Lacrimispora indolis DSM 755: one gene and its partner. The protein of the gene in region 1 interacts with the protein of each later gene in a pairwise test. Links are inferred from orthologs where the notes say so. Each region holds a gene or a part of one and is shown on either strand. Other genes may lie near its edges.

Region 1 (7,898 bases):
TGCTGGCGGTTCTGATCGTTCAGATGGGAAGGAATATTAACTCAAGAAACGGCGTGATTCTGGTAATTGTGACGACTCTTCCGATTGCAGGGATCGTAGCGGCAAATAACTTAAGCTCCGGAATCATCATTGCCGGGATTGCTTTTGTCATGCTGTTTGTGTCCTGTAAAAAGAAATGGCCGTTTTTTGCCTGCGGTTTAGGGGGGGTAGGCTTACTGGCTTTTGCCGGGCCAATGGCCACTGTCCTGGAAAAGCTTAATATCCTTCATGACTACCAGCTGGGCCGTATCCTGGTATGGCTGGAACCGGAGGCTTATCCCTCCACAGGAGGCTATCAGGTGCTTCAGGGGCTTTATGCCATAGGTTCCGGCGGTCTGGTAGGCAGAGGCTTAGGAGAGAGCATACAGAAGATGGGGTTTGTGCCGGAGGCACAAAACGACATGATTTTTTCCATTATCTGTGAGGAGCTTGGTCTTTTCGGAGCTGTTTCCGTGATTCTGATATTCCTTTTTATGATTTACCGTTTCATGCTCATTGCGGATAATGCGCCGGATCTGTTCGGAGCTTTGCTGGTTGTAGGCGTCATGGGGCATATTGCCATACAGGTTATTTTGAATATTGCGGTTGTTACCAACACCATACCAAATACGGGCATCACCCTTCCCTTTATCAGCTATGGAGGTACTTCAGTCCTTTTTCTAATGATGGAAATGGGCATGGTTTTAAGCGTTTCCAACCAGATAAAGCTGGAAAAATAATAGGATGTGAAACCATTCTCTCACTCTTAACATAGGATAGTATATAAGAAGCCATGGGAGGTACCGGATTGTCAGTCATACAGGTCCAGGGGTTACGATCCTTAAAAGGTGAGATAAAAATTCAGGGTTCCAAAAATGCTGTTCTGCCCATGATGGCAGCAGCGGTTCTCCATAAAGGTACAACAGTGATTCATAATGTCCCCAGGATACAGGATGTGTTCTGTATGCTGGGGATACTTGAGCATATTGGCTGTATATGCGGCTTTGACGGCCATTCCTTGACAATTAATGCATCGACTCTGACACAGGCGGAAATACCGGAAGCGTATATAAAGAGCATGCGCTCCTCTATTATGCTGTCTGGTCCGCTCCTTGGAAGGACCGGGAATGCGGTCACCAGCTTTCCCGGAGGGTGTTCCATAGGGGAACGACCCATTGGCCTGCACTTGTCTGCCTTTCGGAAACTTGGGGCGGTCATTGAGGAAAAGGGTGATAAGCTTCTGGCGTCCGCGGATCGGCTGATGGGCGCCGATATTTATTTTCCCTTTCCAAGCGTGGGAGCTACGGAAAACGCCCTGATGGCTGCTGTATATGCCCAGGGGGTAACTGTCATCCATGGAGCTGCAAAGGAACCGGAGATCATTACTCTTTGTGAATTCTTAAACAATATGGGCGCCAAAATCCATGGGACCGGTACTTCCAGGCTGGCGGTCACGGGCGTAAAAGAGCTTTGTGATTCTGAATTTACTGTGGCAGGTGACAGGATTGTTGCAGGAACTTATTTAATGGCTGTTATGGCTGCTGAAGGAAATATTGTGCTCCAGGGAATCCAACCCGGGCATTTAACCTCTGTTCTTACTCTTACTGAAAAAATGGGTGCTGATATAAAACAGTATGAAAACCAGTTGGAGGTATCCATGAGAGGGCGTCCTGACTGCATAGATGTTATGACAGAACCTTATCCGGGATTTCCCACGGATCTTCAGTCGCAGTTAATGGCTGTCATGGCCTCATCAAAAGGCACCGGCAGGCTGAAAGAAACCATTTTTGAAGGACGTTTTGGGACAGCAAAGGAGTTGCAGAAGCTTGGGGCAGATATTATAATAGAAGGAAAAAGGGCTGTGGTGCGCGGGCTTTATCCTTTAAAGGGAAACCGGGTAACTGCCACAGATCTGCGGGGAGGCGCGGCCCTTGTGGTTGCAGGTCTTGCCTGTGAAGGCGTGACTGAGATCCATGAGTGCCACCATATTGAACGGGGATATGTAGACATCTGCAGCGACTTAAGCAGTCTTGGTGCAGCGATCAGAGGGATGGAATGAAAGATTTAAGAAAAAGCAGAAGAAGAATTAAATTTGGAATTGCAGCCGCCGTGATATTTCTGGGAACAGTCATTTTTTTGTCACTGCAGATCAGGGATATTACGGTGAGCGGCAATAAAAAGTACACATCGGAGCAGATTGTTGATTTTATATTTAAGGACGGCTGGGACCGGAATGCGGTTTTTTGTCTCTATAAGGATCGTTTTAGAAAGCATGAACAGATCCCTTTTGTGGAGGACTACAAAATCGTATTCCAAAGCCCGGTAAAGGTTGAAGTGATCGTCTATGAGAAGTCCGTGGTAGGTTATGTCTCCTATATGGGCAGCTATATGTATTTTGACAAGGATGGCATCGTTGTGGAAAGCTCCAGCGGAAAGCTTGACGGTATTCCGTGGGTTACGGGGCTGCAGTTCGGACATATCGCTCTGCACCAGCCCCTGCCGGTGGAAAAAGGGAAGATCTTCAGTGAGATCCTGAACCTGACCCAGCTTTTATCAACCAAGGAAATTCCGGTTGACCAGATCCGGTATGATTCCCGGGGAGATGCGACTCTTTTCATGGGAGATATTAAGGTTTTTCTTGGAAGCAATGACCAGATGAATGGAAAAATCTCCGAGTTAAAGAACCAGCTTCCTGTTTTGGGAGGATTATCAGGGACCCTTTATCTTGATACATATGATGAGGCGGATACTGTCACTTCTTACAGGTTTGTGAAGAATAAATGAATTTACATAATTTGCTTGGAATTTTGTTTAAAAAATGGTTGATATTTTCGTGAAAATCAAATATTATATTAATTAGGTTTATAGAGTAAGCTGTTTATGGTTAAAGGAGGATATAATCTTGTTAGAGATTAAGATAAATGAGGCGGATAATGCGGCAAGAATTCTGGTAATCGGAGTAGGCGGTGCAGGTAACAATGCGGTGAACCGCATGATCGATGAGAATATAGCTGGTGTTGAATTTCTTGGAATCAATACGGACAAGCAGGCTCTGCAGTTTTGCAAGGCTCCTACAGCCATGCAGATCGGAGAGAAACTGACAAAAGGTCTTGGTGCAGGCGCCAAGCCGGAGATCGGTGAAAAAGCGGCAGAGGAGAATGCGGACGATCTGGCCCAGGCCATGAAGGGTGCGGATATGGTATTCGTTACCTGCGGAATGGGCGGCGGTACTGGTACCGGAGCAGCTCCTGTTGTGGCCAAGATCGCAAAGGATATGGGAATTCTTACTGTGGGCGTTGTGACAAAACCTTTCCGTTTTGAAGCAAGGACCCGTATGAGCAATGCAAATAACGGTATTGAACGTTTAAAAGAGAGTGTAGATACATTAATCGTAATCCCTAATGACCGTCTTCTGGAAATCGTGGACAGGCGCACCACCATGCCGGATGCCTTAAAAAAAGCAGATGAAGTCCTTCAGCAGGCCGTACAGGGCATTACAGATTTAATCAATGTGCCGGGACTCATTAACCTGGACTTTGCAGATGTTCAGACAGTAATGACAGACAAGGGCATTGCCCATATCGGTATCGGCAGGGCAAAGGGTGATGAAAAGGCATTGGAAGCCGTAAAGCAGGCGGTATCCAGTCCGTTGCTTGAGACTACCATTGAGGGCGCTTCTCATGTCATCATTAACATTTCCGGTGATATCAGCCTGGTGGAAGCAAATGAGGCTGCCAGCTATGTCCAGGAGATGGCAGGAGATGAAGCAAACATTATTTTTGGAGCAATGTATGATGAGAATGCTCATGACGAAGCCAGCATTACCGTGATCGCAACCGGTCTGGACCTCCAGTCTGAGACTCCGGTGTCCAAGGTCATGACGAATTTTTCCAATCCTAACTATAAACAGCCAAAAGCAGCAGCTCAGAACCAGGCCGTGAATCAGGAGGCAGCCGCTACTGCAGCAACTCCCGGATATAACCAGAACTATAATCCTAACTACGGAAATGCCAATTATTCCAACCCGGCTTATAATAATCAGAATTATCCAAATAACAACAGCAACTATAATAACCAGAATTATGGAAACCAGAACTACGGAGCCGGAAACTATACTAAGCCCAATTATCAGGGACAGAATAATGCCCAGGGTACTCCTCCTCAGGGAGGCGGACAGCCCTATCGTCCAACCGTGAACAAGGAAGTTCAGATCAACATTCCGGATTTTTTAAGAAATAAAAGATAAAACTTATGAAGCTACATAATCAGGCAGGTTCCGATGAACCTGCCTGTTTTTGAAACACCCGAGGAAAGGAGTGGCAGAATGTCAGAGAAAGAACAGGATTGGGAGATTTCAGAGGATTATTATAACAGCAAGGAAAATGAAAAGAATCTGTCTTTGGAAGATTTTATCACGGAATCTGACAAGGAGACCGCTGGCTTTGAACCTTCCGGCCAAAACGATGAACTGTTAAAAAAGACAATTGGGGATGTCCATCAGGTGCTGGTCTTGGCTCAGGAAGGAAAGAGCATTCCGGAGATTGCTTCCATTACAGGCTTTCAAGAGAAATACGTTTATGATATACAGGTTTGTGCCCAGGGCTTCAGGGAGGATGACGAGATTGCAGTGGCTCATCTGGTGCTGGGTTAGAAGGAGGGATTAAGGATGATGAAAAAGATTTGTCCGGTTTGTGATCTTCCGGTAAACGAAATGAATTACTGTCCCCGGTGCAGGAGGATGGTCCGACGGCCCATTCTGTGGAAAACAGATTATTATTTAAATGAAAGACGACCCTCTTATGATGAAGAACGTAATATTCCCAAGACGGACAGGCAGGGAAACCAACAGAGAGGGAATGCTCAGGGGAATCAGCAAAAAGGGAATACCCAGAGTCCGGCCAGGCAGAAGAGTGTGCTTCAGAGACCGGTATCCCCCAGACCTCAGGAGACGAGAACGCCTGTCAGGCCTGCTGCCGGCCATAATCCTTCCAGACCTTCCCAGCCAGGGCAGGCAAAAAAGGGGAGGAAGCCTCTGGCGCCTCTGGCAGGGTTTCTTACCCTGATGGTTGTTTTAAATGCCGTTCCAAAGGTCATTGGAACCGTAGGCCAGTTGATGGAAGATAAAAGCAATTACAGCACTTATGAAACAGCGGTTCCCTACGATGATTCCGGTTTTACAGAGCTTGAAGAAGAGGAAGTAAAAGCTTCCGGAGAACCTTGTACCGGCTATATTCATTTTCCTGCTGACGGCAGGCAGATCGCGGCAGCCATGGGGCAGTTTTTTAAAGAGACAGACTATGGCTATCAGGTGGAAGATGGAGCGGTTTATTCTGACAATTATATTTTTGAAGAAGAAGACGGTCCTATATCCTATTATGAGACAGTAGAAAGCTTCTCTTTTGAGGATGAGGTGACCAGCCAGCTGGATCCAAGCGATGAAGAATACGTATTCCAGTATGTTGATATCAATTATGATACGGCTACAGGGGAGCTTCATGACTATATCTCTTCCTTAAAGGACAGGGAGGTTTCCCTTGTCTTTTTAGAGGAGTTTTTAAGGCTTACGGAAACAGGCGCCGGAATCCCCCAGGAAGAAAGCAGCATCCCGGCCATTATGGAACAGGCCAGGACAAAGGAATGGCAGGAAGATGGAATATACATTATGGAAGGGCTGTTTGATATCAACGCTTATCTTACCAATGATGGGATCAGGATCTACGTTTCTTACAGCAATCCTCAGGTGATGGAAAGCCAGGAAACGTAAACAGGATATATTGCGGAATTCAGTTTTTTGTGGTAAAGTGTTAAAAGATAAATGCAACATTTTGTGGGTATACCCTTACGCCCAATGAAGCGGGGTGCGCTGTGCCCAAAGTGCATGGCAGTAATAATGAGACCAAAGACAGGAGACAGACAGCATGAAAATTAAAGACATATTGAGCCAGGGGAAGCCTACCTTGTCCTTTGAAGTATTTCCTCCTAAAACCGAGGATAAATATGAATCAGTGGAACGGGCGGCGGCGGAGATCGCAAAGCTGAATCCGGCTTTCATGAGTGTCACATACGGGGCAGGCGGGGGAACCAGCCGGTATACCGTTGATATCGCTTCTGCCTTGCACCATGAGTACCATGTGACGGCTCTGGCTCATCTGACCTGTGTTTCTTCCACCAAGGATAAGGTGCACCAGGTCCTTGGTGAACTGAAAAAGGCCGGAATAGAAAATGTGCTGGCTCTCCGGGGAGATATGCCTGCTGATGCTCCTGTTAAGAGAGAATACAATTACGCCTCTGAGCTGATCAGGGAAATAAAAGAGGCAGGGGATTTTTGCATTGGCGCTGCCTGTTATCCGGAAGGCCATGTAGAATCCGCCAGCAAGACCATTGATATGGATTACTTAAAACAGAAGGTGGAAGCAGGATGTGATTTTGTTACCACCCAGATGTTTTTTGACAATAATATTTTATACAATTACCTGTACCGAATCCGGGAAAAGGGTGTTACCGTTCCGGTGGTTGCAGGGATCATGCCTGTGACCAATGTGAGGCAGATCATCCGAAGCTGCCAGCTGTCAGGAACCTATCTGCCTTCCCGTTTTAAGGCTATTGTAGACAGGTTCGGAGAGAATCCGGCAGCTATGAAACAGGCAGGAATCGCCTATGCCACAGAACAGATCATTGACCTTATCGCCAACGGAGTAAATGCCATTCACGTTTATTCCATGAATAAGCCGGATGTGGCGTTAAAAATCAAGGAGAACCTTTCTGAGATACTGTGATTCCTTTCAATCTGGGTCCGGCTCCTTTTAAAAGAGTCGGGCCCGTTTTAAAATGAAAAACGGAGGAATATCAATGGAAATCAGCCGAAAGGAGATCCGGCGGTATCTGGGATACGGGAAAAATGAAGGGGATGAAACCGTAAATGCTTTGATTGAAGAATGCGTCAGAGAGCTTACGGCAGCTGCATCCCCAAAAAGCATAAGCCGGGTATATCCCCTGGAACTGCTTGACCATGACACAATCGATTTCACCGTATTTAAGACCAGAAGCCGGAATTTAAGCAGGAACTTAGCCGATTGTGAACAGGTGATCTTATTTGCCGCCACTTTAGGCGCGGGGGTTGATGTGCTCCTGCATAAATATACAAAGCTGCAGATGAGCAAAGCTGTTATCATGCAGGCTGCTGCAGCTGCCATGATTGAGGAATATTGTGACGAAGAGAACCGGAAGCTGAAGCAGGAGTATGAGGACAGGAAGCTGTATTTAAGGCCCAGATTCAGCCCTGGCTACGGAGACTTTCCCTTAGAGTGCCAGAGGAATATTACTGCGGTTCTGGAAACACCTAAAAGGATCGGGATTATGCTTACGGACAGCCTTCTCATGACGCCTTCCAAGTCTGTCACTGCGGTCATGGGAGTTAGCGGGAAACCTTACCGCTGTGAGATAAAGGGATGCGAATCCTGTGTAAAGACGGACTGTGCATACCGGAGAAATGAATGATACAAATGCAGATGGAGGAACCTATGGCAGGAATTTTAGAAGAGATAAAGAAACGGATCGTATTTTTTGACGGCGGAACAGGAAGTCTTTTGCAGGCCAGCGGCTTAGAACCGGGAGAACTGCCGGAGACATGGAATGTAAAGCACCCGGATATTATTACAAAGCTTCATCGTGATTATCTGGAAGCGGGGGCAGACATCATAAAGACAAATACCTTTGGGGCCAATGGTCTGAAATTCCACAAAGGAGCAGAATTTGATCTGGAAGAGGTGGTGACTGCGGCGTTAAAAAATGCAAAAAAAGCGGTTGAAACGGCTGTCTTTCCGGCTGGAAAGAAAAAGGGGTATATTGCACTTGATTTAGGTCCTACTGGAAAGCTTTTA
Region 2 (7,951 bases), 680 kb from region 1 along the record:
GAACTCATCGTAAACCGCATTCGGGCGGATATGGTGAAAAGGGGAGACATGATGTCTCTTGACGACGTCATGGACATCCTTGCCGTTGATATTATCGGCGCTGTGCCGGATGACGAGGACATCGTCATTTCCTCAAACCAGGGAGAACCTCTTGTTGGTATGGGAACCCCGGCTGGACAGGCTTATATGGATATCTGCAGGCGGATTACCGGGGAAAATATCCCCCTTCATAATCCGGCAGTGCGTGAAGGCCTGTTCTTTAAGCTCTCGCACCTCCTAAAAAGAGCATAGGAGGGTGTGGTATGAGCCTGCTTCCTGTATTCCGCAAGAAGAATTCAGGAGAAATTGCAAGAAATCGTCTGAAACTTTTGCTGGTTGCGGACAAGGCTGATTGTTCTCCTGAGATCATGCAGATGATAAAAGACGATATGGTCCGTGTTGTTTCAAGATACATGGATATAGATTCCGACAGAATAGAGATACAGATGAAAAAGCTGAAACAGCCGGATTGCGAACGCTTTACACCGGTGCTTTATGCAAACATCCCTATTCGCGATGTACCTGAAAAGGGGATATACTAATTATGTTTTCTGACTACAATTTTAAATACTATAATTACCGGTTAGTTTTGTACATGCTGTCGCTGTCCGTTATTGGAATTCTTGTGGTGGCCAGCGCCTCCAACCAGGATTCTGCTACAGTGACAAAACAGATTATCGGCGTGATGGTGGGATTTGCCCTTGCTATCGGGCTTTCCATCATAGACTATCATAAACTCATAAAGCTTTATGCTCTGGATTATGCAGTCTGCATCCTTTTGCTGGGTGCTGTTCTTGTTATGGGACATACGGCCGGAGGGGCTACCAGGTGGATCAACATTCCCGGTATCGGACGGATACAGCCGTCTGAGTTCGTAAAAATTGGATTAATCGTGTTCTTTTCCTGGTATTGGAGCAAATACCAGGAAAGGCTGAACACGCCGGTGATGATAGGCTTGGCCGCCTTGTTTGCGGCCATTCCCATCGGCCTTATTTTTGCGGAACCCAACTTATCCACCAGCCTTGTGGTGTCCATCATTATTCTGTGCATGGTATTTTCCGCAGGAATCAGCTACCGGTGGATCGGCGGCGTCCTTGCCGTAGCAATACCGGCAGGAGCGCTTTTCATATTTCTGCTGACTAAGGGTCTGATCCCTTTTATCCACGACTATCAGGCACGGCGTATCCTTGCATGGATTTATCCTCATGCAGAGCAGTATGCCGAAAATCTGTACCAGCAAAAAAATTCAATTATGGCAATCAGTTCCGGACAGCTTCAAGGGAAAGGACTTTTTAATACAACCATTGCATCGGTGAAAGATGGAAATTTCTTATCAGCCGGAGAAACCGACTTTATTTTTGCCATTATAGGCGAAGAGATGGGATTTCGAGGCAGCGTTATCGTCATTGTTCTTATTGGTTTGGTTGTATTTGAATGTCTTTATTTGGCATCCAAATCCAAGGATATGTCAGGAAAACTGATTTGTACCGGCATGGCAGCCTTAATCGGCTTTCAGGCCTTTGCCAATATCGCCGTGGCAACACAAATATTTCCCAATACAGGCCTTCCGCTCCCCTTTATCAGCTCGGGAGTCAGTTCGCTCATCAGCATTTTTATGGGTATGGGATTGGTACTGAATGTTGGGCTTCAACGCAAAATCGGTAATTAATAAGGAGGTATATCGTCATGAATATAGGACTAGTTGCACATGATTCAAAGAAAAAACTTATGCAGAATTTCTGCATTGCCTACAGGGGAATTTTAAGTAAACACATGTTATATGCTACAGGAACTACCGGACGTCTGATTGAAGAGGTAACAAACTTAAATGTTCACAAGTATCTGGCAGGACATCTGGGCGGTGAGCAGCAGTTAGGGTCCCAGATTGAACACAATGAGATCGATCTGGTCATCTTTTTAAGAGATCCCCTCACACCAAAGTCTCATGAACCGGATATCGTAAACATTATGAGTACCTGTGATATGCACAACATTCCTCTTGCAACCAATCTGGCCACCGCAGAGCTTTTGATCAAGTCTCTGGATCGCGGTGACTTGGAATGGCGTGAGATGTATAAATAACAGAGGTAGATTCCGTGAAGAAAAGAGTTTTTGTAAAATCAGGCTGCATTGCCTTATGTAGTGTATTTCTCACAGGCTGCGCCGGTTTAAAGAGCCTTGAAAATCCTTATGTGTTTTCAGAAAGGACCGCTCTTTATCAGTCCAGTGCAGTGTCAGGCAAATCGGAGCCCTTTGCCCATGATCTCTGCATCGTGGCAGAGGATACTTCCGGCCAGGATAATGCGGTCACTGCCGAAGCTGCCGCTGTCTTTGATCTGACAGATAAAAAGGTCCTGTTTGCAAAGAATCCTTTTGAGCGGCTGTATCCTGCAAGCATCACAAAGACCATGACAGCTCTTATTGCTTTGAAGTACGGAAACTTAACCGATGAGGTCACGGTAACCGGAGATGCCGTCATTACGGAAGCCGGTGCCAGCTTATGCGGAATAAGGCCGGGGGATAAGCTCACCATGGAACAGCTATTATATGGTCTCATGCTTCCTTCAGGAAATGATGCAGGAGCTGCCATTGCAACCCATATGGCCGGTGGAATTGATCAGTTTTCTCAAATGATGAATGATGAAGCGAAGAGGATCGGGGCCACTGGCACTCATTTCCTCAACCCTCACGGGCTGAACGATGAAAATCACTATACTACGGCTTATGACCTGTACTTAATCTTCAACGAAGCTTTAAAGTATCCCGAATTTCGCAAGATCATCGATACAACAGAATATGCTGCCACCTATCAGGATGGAGCAGGAAACCCGGTAAATGCCACCTGGAAAGGTACCAACTGGTATATGACAGGAGAGCGGAAGATGCCGGAGGGCCTTACCGTCCTGGGAGGAAAAACAGGTACAACAAAAGCGGCCGGAAGCTGTCTGATCATGGGAAGCTCGGATTCCGCTGATCGGGAATATGTTACCGTAGTTTTAAAAGCGCCCAACCATGCAGGCCTCTACGATAATATGACAAATATATTGAATAAAATTGTAGAATAGTCATTGCCTTTCTTATTGATTTGTACTATAATTATATTAATCCGAATAGACTTTTTATACAAATTATATAACGCAAGGAGGAGATTGCTATGGTGCAGATAATAGCAGGAAAAAAGGGTAAGGGGAAGACAAAACATCTGTTAGACAGAGCTAATTCCATTGTAAAAGAATCAAAGGGTTCTATTGCGTACCTGGACAAAAGTTCCAAGCATATGTACGAATTAAGCAACAAGATCCGTCTCATTAATGTCAATGAGTATCCGATTACATCCAGCGAAGGATTTATAGGTTTTATCTGTGGTATCATATCCCAGGATCATGATTTGGAAATGATGTTTTTTGACAGCTTTTTAAAGCTGGCCTGCTTAGAAGGGGAAGACATTTCTGAGACCATTGCAACTTTGGAAAAAATCGGTGAAAAGTATCACGTAACCTTTGTTCTCAGCGTTTCCATGGATGCAGAGAATATGCCTGAGAATGCCAAGGCCAATGTGGTTGTTTCATTATAATCATACATGAAAGAAAAGGGGGCTGCACGGCAGTCTCCTTTGTTTTGCTTGAATTTTTTGGGTTTTCCTTTTATAATACTAGAAAGGAATGCCCTGGGTATACCTTTATGCCCAAAGAGCATGGGCAGAAATAGGGAAACACCCTACGGGTATACCTTTATGCCCAGAGAGCATGGGCAGGAATAGGGAAAGGAGGCGCCAGGTTGGTAAAACAGAAGGTACTGCAGCCATTAAAACGGGCTGCCCACCCAAAGAAGAATAAAAAGATCATCCGGTACCGGCGGCCTCTGAATATTAATGTTGGCATGATCATCTTTGCGTTGATCTTTGTTTATATGGTATTCAGTGTTACTGCCTATATCCGAAGAGATAAAGTACAGTTTTATGAAGTACAGGAAGGCAGTATCGTTAATAACAAGAACTACACGGGAATCATCCTCCGGCAGGAAGAAGTGAAGAATGCAGACCGTTCCGGCTATGTGAATTACTATGTAAGGGAAGGAAAACGGGCTTCCAACGGCACCCGGGTTTATTCCATTGACGAGACAGGAAATCTCACCTCTTTTCTTGCAGAAAATTCAGAGGAAAAGGTTACACTGACTCCGGAGAATCTTTCTGAACTGAAAAAGCAGCTGACCGCATTCAGCCTTACTTATGATAATAACCAGTTCCATTCCGTCTATGATACGAAATACGCCCTGGAAGCCGAAGTCATGGAATACATGAATTTTAATGCTCTGGATAACCTTGGAGACCGGATGGATCAGGCGGGCATTAATTTTGAACAGGTAAAAGCGGACAAGGCGGGCATTGTCTCCTATGGAGTGGATTCCTATGAAGGACTTCAGCCAAATGCGATCTCAGAGACTGCATTTGACCGCAGCACCTATACAAAGACCATTACAAAATCCGGAAAACTGATAGAAAAGGGCGCTCCTGTCTATAAAATCATCTCTTCCGATTTGTGGTCCATTGTGTTTCCAATGACAGAAGAAGACGCCAAATCCTACGGAGACAAAACAAGTCTTACCATAGAATTTTCCGGGCGGGGGTTAAGGGCATCCGGAAGCTTTTCCGTGTTGACCGGAACCGATGGAAAAACCTTTGGAAAACTGGATTTTGATAAGTACATGGTTCAATTTGCATCTGACCGGTATGTTGACTTTGAAATAGTTTCCGACCGGGTGGATGGATTAAAGATTCCTGTTACGGCCGTTACGAAAAAAGATTTTTATCTGGTCCCCATGGAATATGTTACCCAGGGCGGCGACAGCCAGTCCACCGGTTTTAACAAGGAGATCTATTCCCAATCAGGGACTTCTGTTGTCTTTGTCCCTACGGAGATTTATTATTCCGAAGGAAACAATTATTATATTGAAATGGGAGCAGAAGATGGCTTTAAGTCTGGAGATTATATTGTAAAGCCTAATTCCACGGAACGGTATCAGATCGGGACAAGCGCTTCCCTTCAGGGAGTATATAACATAAACAAAGGGTATGCTGTCTTTAAGCAGATTGATGTACTGGCTTCCAATGATGAATACTACACAGTGAAAAAGAACATGACCTATGGGCTGGCAGTATACGATCACATCGTCTTGAATGCAGAGTCTGTCAGTGAAGGGGAACTAATTTATAAATAAATAAGAGGTGATTGGTTTGGTAAAGGAAAATCTGGAAGAAGTGAACAGCCGGATTTTGGCTGCCTGTAAGAGAGCTGGAAGAAATCCGGAAGAAGTAACCTTAATAGCGGTAAGCAAGACAAAGCCGGCTTCCATGGTATCAGAGGCTTACTCTGCCGGATGCCGGGATTTTGGAGAAAATAAAGTGCAGGAGCTGTGTGAAAAACACCTTGCCCTTCCGGAGGATATCCGGTGGCACATGATCGGTCATTTGCAGCGGAATAAAGTGAAACAAGTCATTGATAAAGCCGTGCTGATCCACAGCGTGGATTCCATCCGCCTGGCAGAGCAGATTGAAGAGGATGCGGCCAGAAAGGATTTGGTTGCGGATATTCTTCTGGAAGTGAATGTGGCAGAAGAGGAAAGCAAATTTGGATTTAAACTGGAGGAGACGGAAAGCGCCATTCGCCAAATCGCCAGGCTTCCCCATGTAAGGATAAAAGGTCTTATGACTATTGCACCTTTTGTAGAAAATTCTGAAGAAAATCGCCCAGTTTTTAAAAAATTAAGACAATTTTATGTTGACATGCAAAGCAAAAACATTGATAATGTTAATATGAATACGCTCTCAATGGGTATGACCGGAGACTATGAAGTCGCCATAGAAGAAGGTGCTACTCTGGTAAGAGTCGGTACCGGAATTTTCGGTACAAGATATTATGGGAAGTAAAAAGCACTTCCCATAATCGGATGGACGGGGCAAAGAACGCCTCTTTTATCCTTACTTGCTTTGCAAGTTCGGATAAGCTGTATTATATGAACACTTAATGAGTGGGAGAGAAGCGGAGCAGATTCTGCTGTGCAGATCAGACATGAATTTAGTGAGATTATATGTCTGGGCACTGGAAAGTTATTTTCCGGCTTAGGGCCATGGCATAAGATTGGAGAGAATGAAGTATGAGCATTTTAGGCAAACTGATGGATAGCATGCGCTTAAATGATACAGAAGATGACGATTACTATTTAGATGATGATTACGAAGATGAAAACGATAAACCTGCGAAAAGGACCCTTTTTTCAAAAAAGAGTGAAGAGGATTACTACGAGGATGAAGAAGAGTATGAGCAAAAGCCTCGTTTTCTGTCCCGTTCTCCAAAGGTAGTGCCTATGAAGCAGAGCCGTACGATGGAAGTATCCATGGTAAAACCGACCTCCATTGAAGATGCAAAGGAAATTTGCGATTATATGCTGGCCGGAAAGGCTGTTGTCCTAAATATGGAGGGCATTCATACGGAAGTCGCCCAGAGAATCATCGACTTTACCTCAGGCGCCACTTACTCCATGAATGGTAATTTGCAGAAGATATCAAATTACATATTCATAGCAACGCCGGAATCCGTTGAGCTCTCCGGTGATTTTCAGGACCTGTTAAATAATGGAAGCCTGGACATGGGCGGGATGAATTTACGCCTTTAACAGATTTCTGTAAAAAAGACATCATACATTTCTTTGAATGGTACAAGCAGACGATTTTCCACATTACCCCCTTCCTCAAATCGTTGCAGCATTGCAATGGAGGGAGCGGGACGGAAGATTGTTTGCTTTCTTCCATGATATAGGGATATAAAATAATACAGCGGATGAACGCCCTTGGGACATGCTTATAAGTTAAATAAAACATGGACAAAAAAGAGGAACGTCCTGCGGGCATGCCTGGCTGTCCAAAAACATGGACAAGAAAGAGGAGAATATCATGGGATATAGAATTCCGGTACACATGAACGGTACCTTAATTTATGAGATTGTCATGGAAACTGGGTTTAACGGGTTGAAGGAAGAACTGAAAAAGTTAAACTTGGAAGACCGCAAGGTCTGTATTGTCACGGATTCCAATGTTGCCCCTCTCTACCTTGAGGAGGTAGAAACCATTGTTTCTGACTGCTGTAAAAAAACAGAACACTTTATTTTCCCTGCCGGAGAAGAGAACAAAAATCTGGATACAGTCAGGAACTTATATGAAACCCTTATTTTAAAGCAGTTTGACCGCCATGATTATCTGCTGGCCTTAGGCGGGGGCGTTGTAGGGGATTTATGCGGTTATGGAGCAGCCACCTATCTGCGGGGAATATCCTTCATCCAGGTGCCTACCACCCTGCTGTCCCAGGTGGATTCCAGCATCGGCGGGAAAACCGGCGTTGATTTTGACTCCTACAAAAATATGGTAGGAGCCTTTCACATGCCAAAGCTGGTTTATTCCAATATTGCATCCTTAAAAACTCTTTCAGAAGAACAGTTTTCTTCAGGAATGGGAGAGGTCGTCAAGCATGGGTTGATTAAAGACGCATTATATTACGAATGGCTTATGGAACACGCCCTTAAGATCCGGAACAGGGATTTAACTGTATTAAGTGAAATGGTGCTTGCAAGCAACCGGATCAAGCGTGATGTGGTAGAAAAAGACCCCACCGAACAGGGAGAACGGGCTCTTTTAAATCTGGGACATACCCTTGGCCATGCCATAGAAAAGCTTTCTGACTTCCGGCTGCTGCATGGCCATTGCGTAGGCCTTGGCTGCATCGCTGCCATGGCAATTTCCATAAAAAGAGGAATGATCCGGGAAGAAGAGCTTCCAAGACTGTTAACAGTAATGGAGGAATTTGGCATGCCTGTTACAGTGGGCGGACTTTCCCCGGAAAATATTGTTCTCACTACAAGA

The links.
Region 2: the proteins of ftsZ (region 1) and K401_RS0124465 interact in binary tests that used the Bacillus subtilis proteins (3 or more experiments, as listed by UniProt). The link is inferred for Lacrimispora indolis DSM 755 from one-to-one orthologs.

What each region holds. Positions count from the first base shown.
Region 1 is NZ_AZUI01000001.1:4,340,898-4,348,795, forward strand. What follows is about bases 2,217-5,092. They hold ftsZ (cell division protein FtsZ), read left to right. Parts: upstream 2,217-2,920; coding sequence 2,921-4,264; downstream 4,265-5,092. Other genes in these bases: K401_RS0120885 (cell division protein FtsQ/DivIB), read left to right, coding at 2,217-2,802; K401_RS0120895 (helix-turn-helix domain-containing protein), read left to right, coding at 4,343-4,669; K401_RS0120900 (hypothetical protein), read left to right, coding at 4,685-5,092. In the rest of the region: K401_RS0120875 (FtsW/RodA/SpoVE family cell cycle protein), read left to right, coding at 1-758; murA (UDP-N-acetylglucosamine 1-carboxyvinyltransferase), read left to right, coding at 827-2,077; more of K401_RS0120885, read left to right, coding at 2,074-2,216; more of K401_RS0120900, read left to right, coding at 5,093-5,782; metF (methylenetetrahydrofolate reductase [NAD(P)H]), read left to right, coding at 5,937-6,794; K401_RS0120910 (vitamin B12 dependent-methionine synthase activation domain-containing protein), read left to right, coding at 6,868-7,515; K401_RS0120915 (homocysteine S-methyltransferase family protein), read left to right, coding at 7,539-7,898. UniProt on the Bacillus subtilis protein: Essential cell division protein that forms a contractile ring structure (Z ring) at the future cell division site. The regulation of the ring assembly controls the timing and the location of cell division.
Region 2 is NZ_AZUI01000001.1:5,020,607-5,028,557, forward strand. What follows is about bases 5,023-7,951. They hold K401_RS0124465 (cell division protein SepF), read left to right. Parts: upstream 5,023-6,192; coding sequence 6,193-6,711; downstream 6,712-7,951. Other genes in these bases: K401_RS0124455 (biotin/lipoyl attachment domain-containing protein), read left to right, coding at 5,023-5,256; K401_RS0124460 (YggS family pyridoxal phosphate-dependent enzyme), read left to right, coding at 5,273-5,965; aroB (3-dehydroquinate synthase), read left to right, coding at 6,989-7,951. Outside these bases: septum site-determining protein MinD, read left to right, coding at 1-291; cell division topological specificity factor MinE, read left to right, coding at 303-581; K401_RS0124435 (FtsW/RodA/SpoVE family cell cycle protein), read left to right, coding at 584-1,708; mgsA (methylglyoxal synthase), read left to right, coding at 1,726-2,121; K401_RS0124445 (D-alanyl-D-alanine carboxypeptidase family protein), read left to right, coding at 2,136-3,104; K401_RS0124450 (hypothetical protein), read left to right, coding at 3,194-3,613; more of K401_RS0124455, read left to right, coding at 3,817-5,022. UniProt on the Bacillus subtilis protein: Cell division protein that is part of the divisome complex and is recruited early to the Z-ring. Probably stimulates Z-ring formation, perhaps through the cross-linking of FtsZ protofilaments. Its function overlaps with FtsA.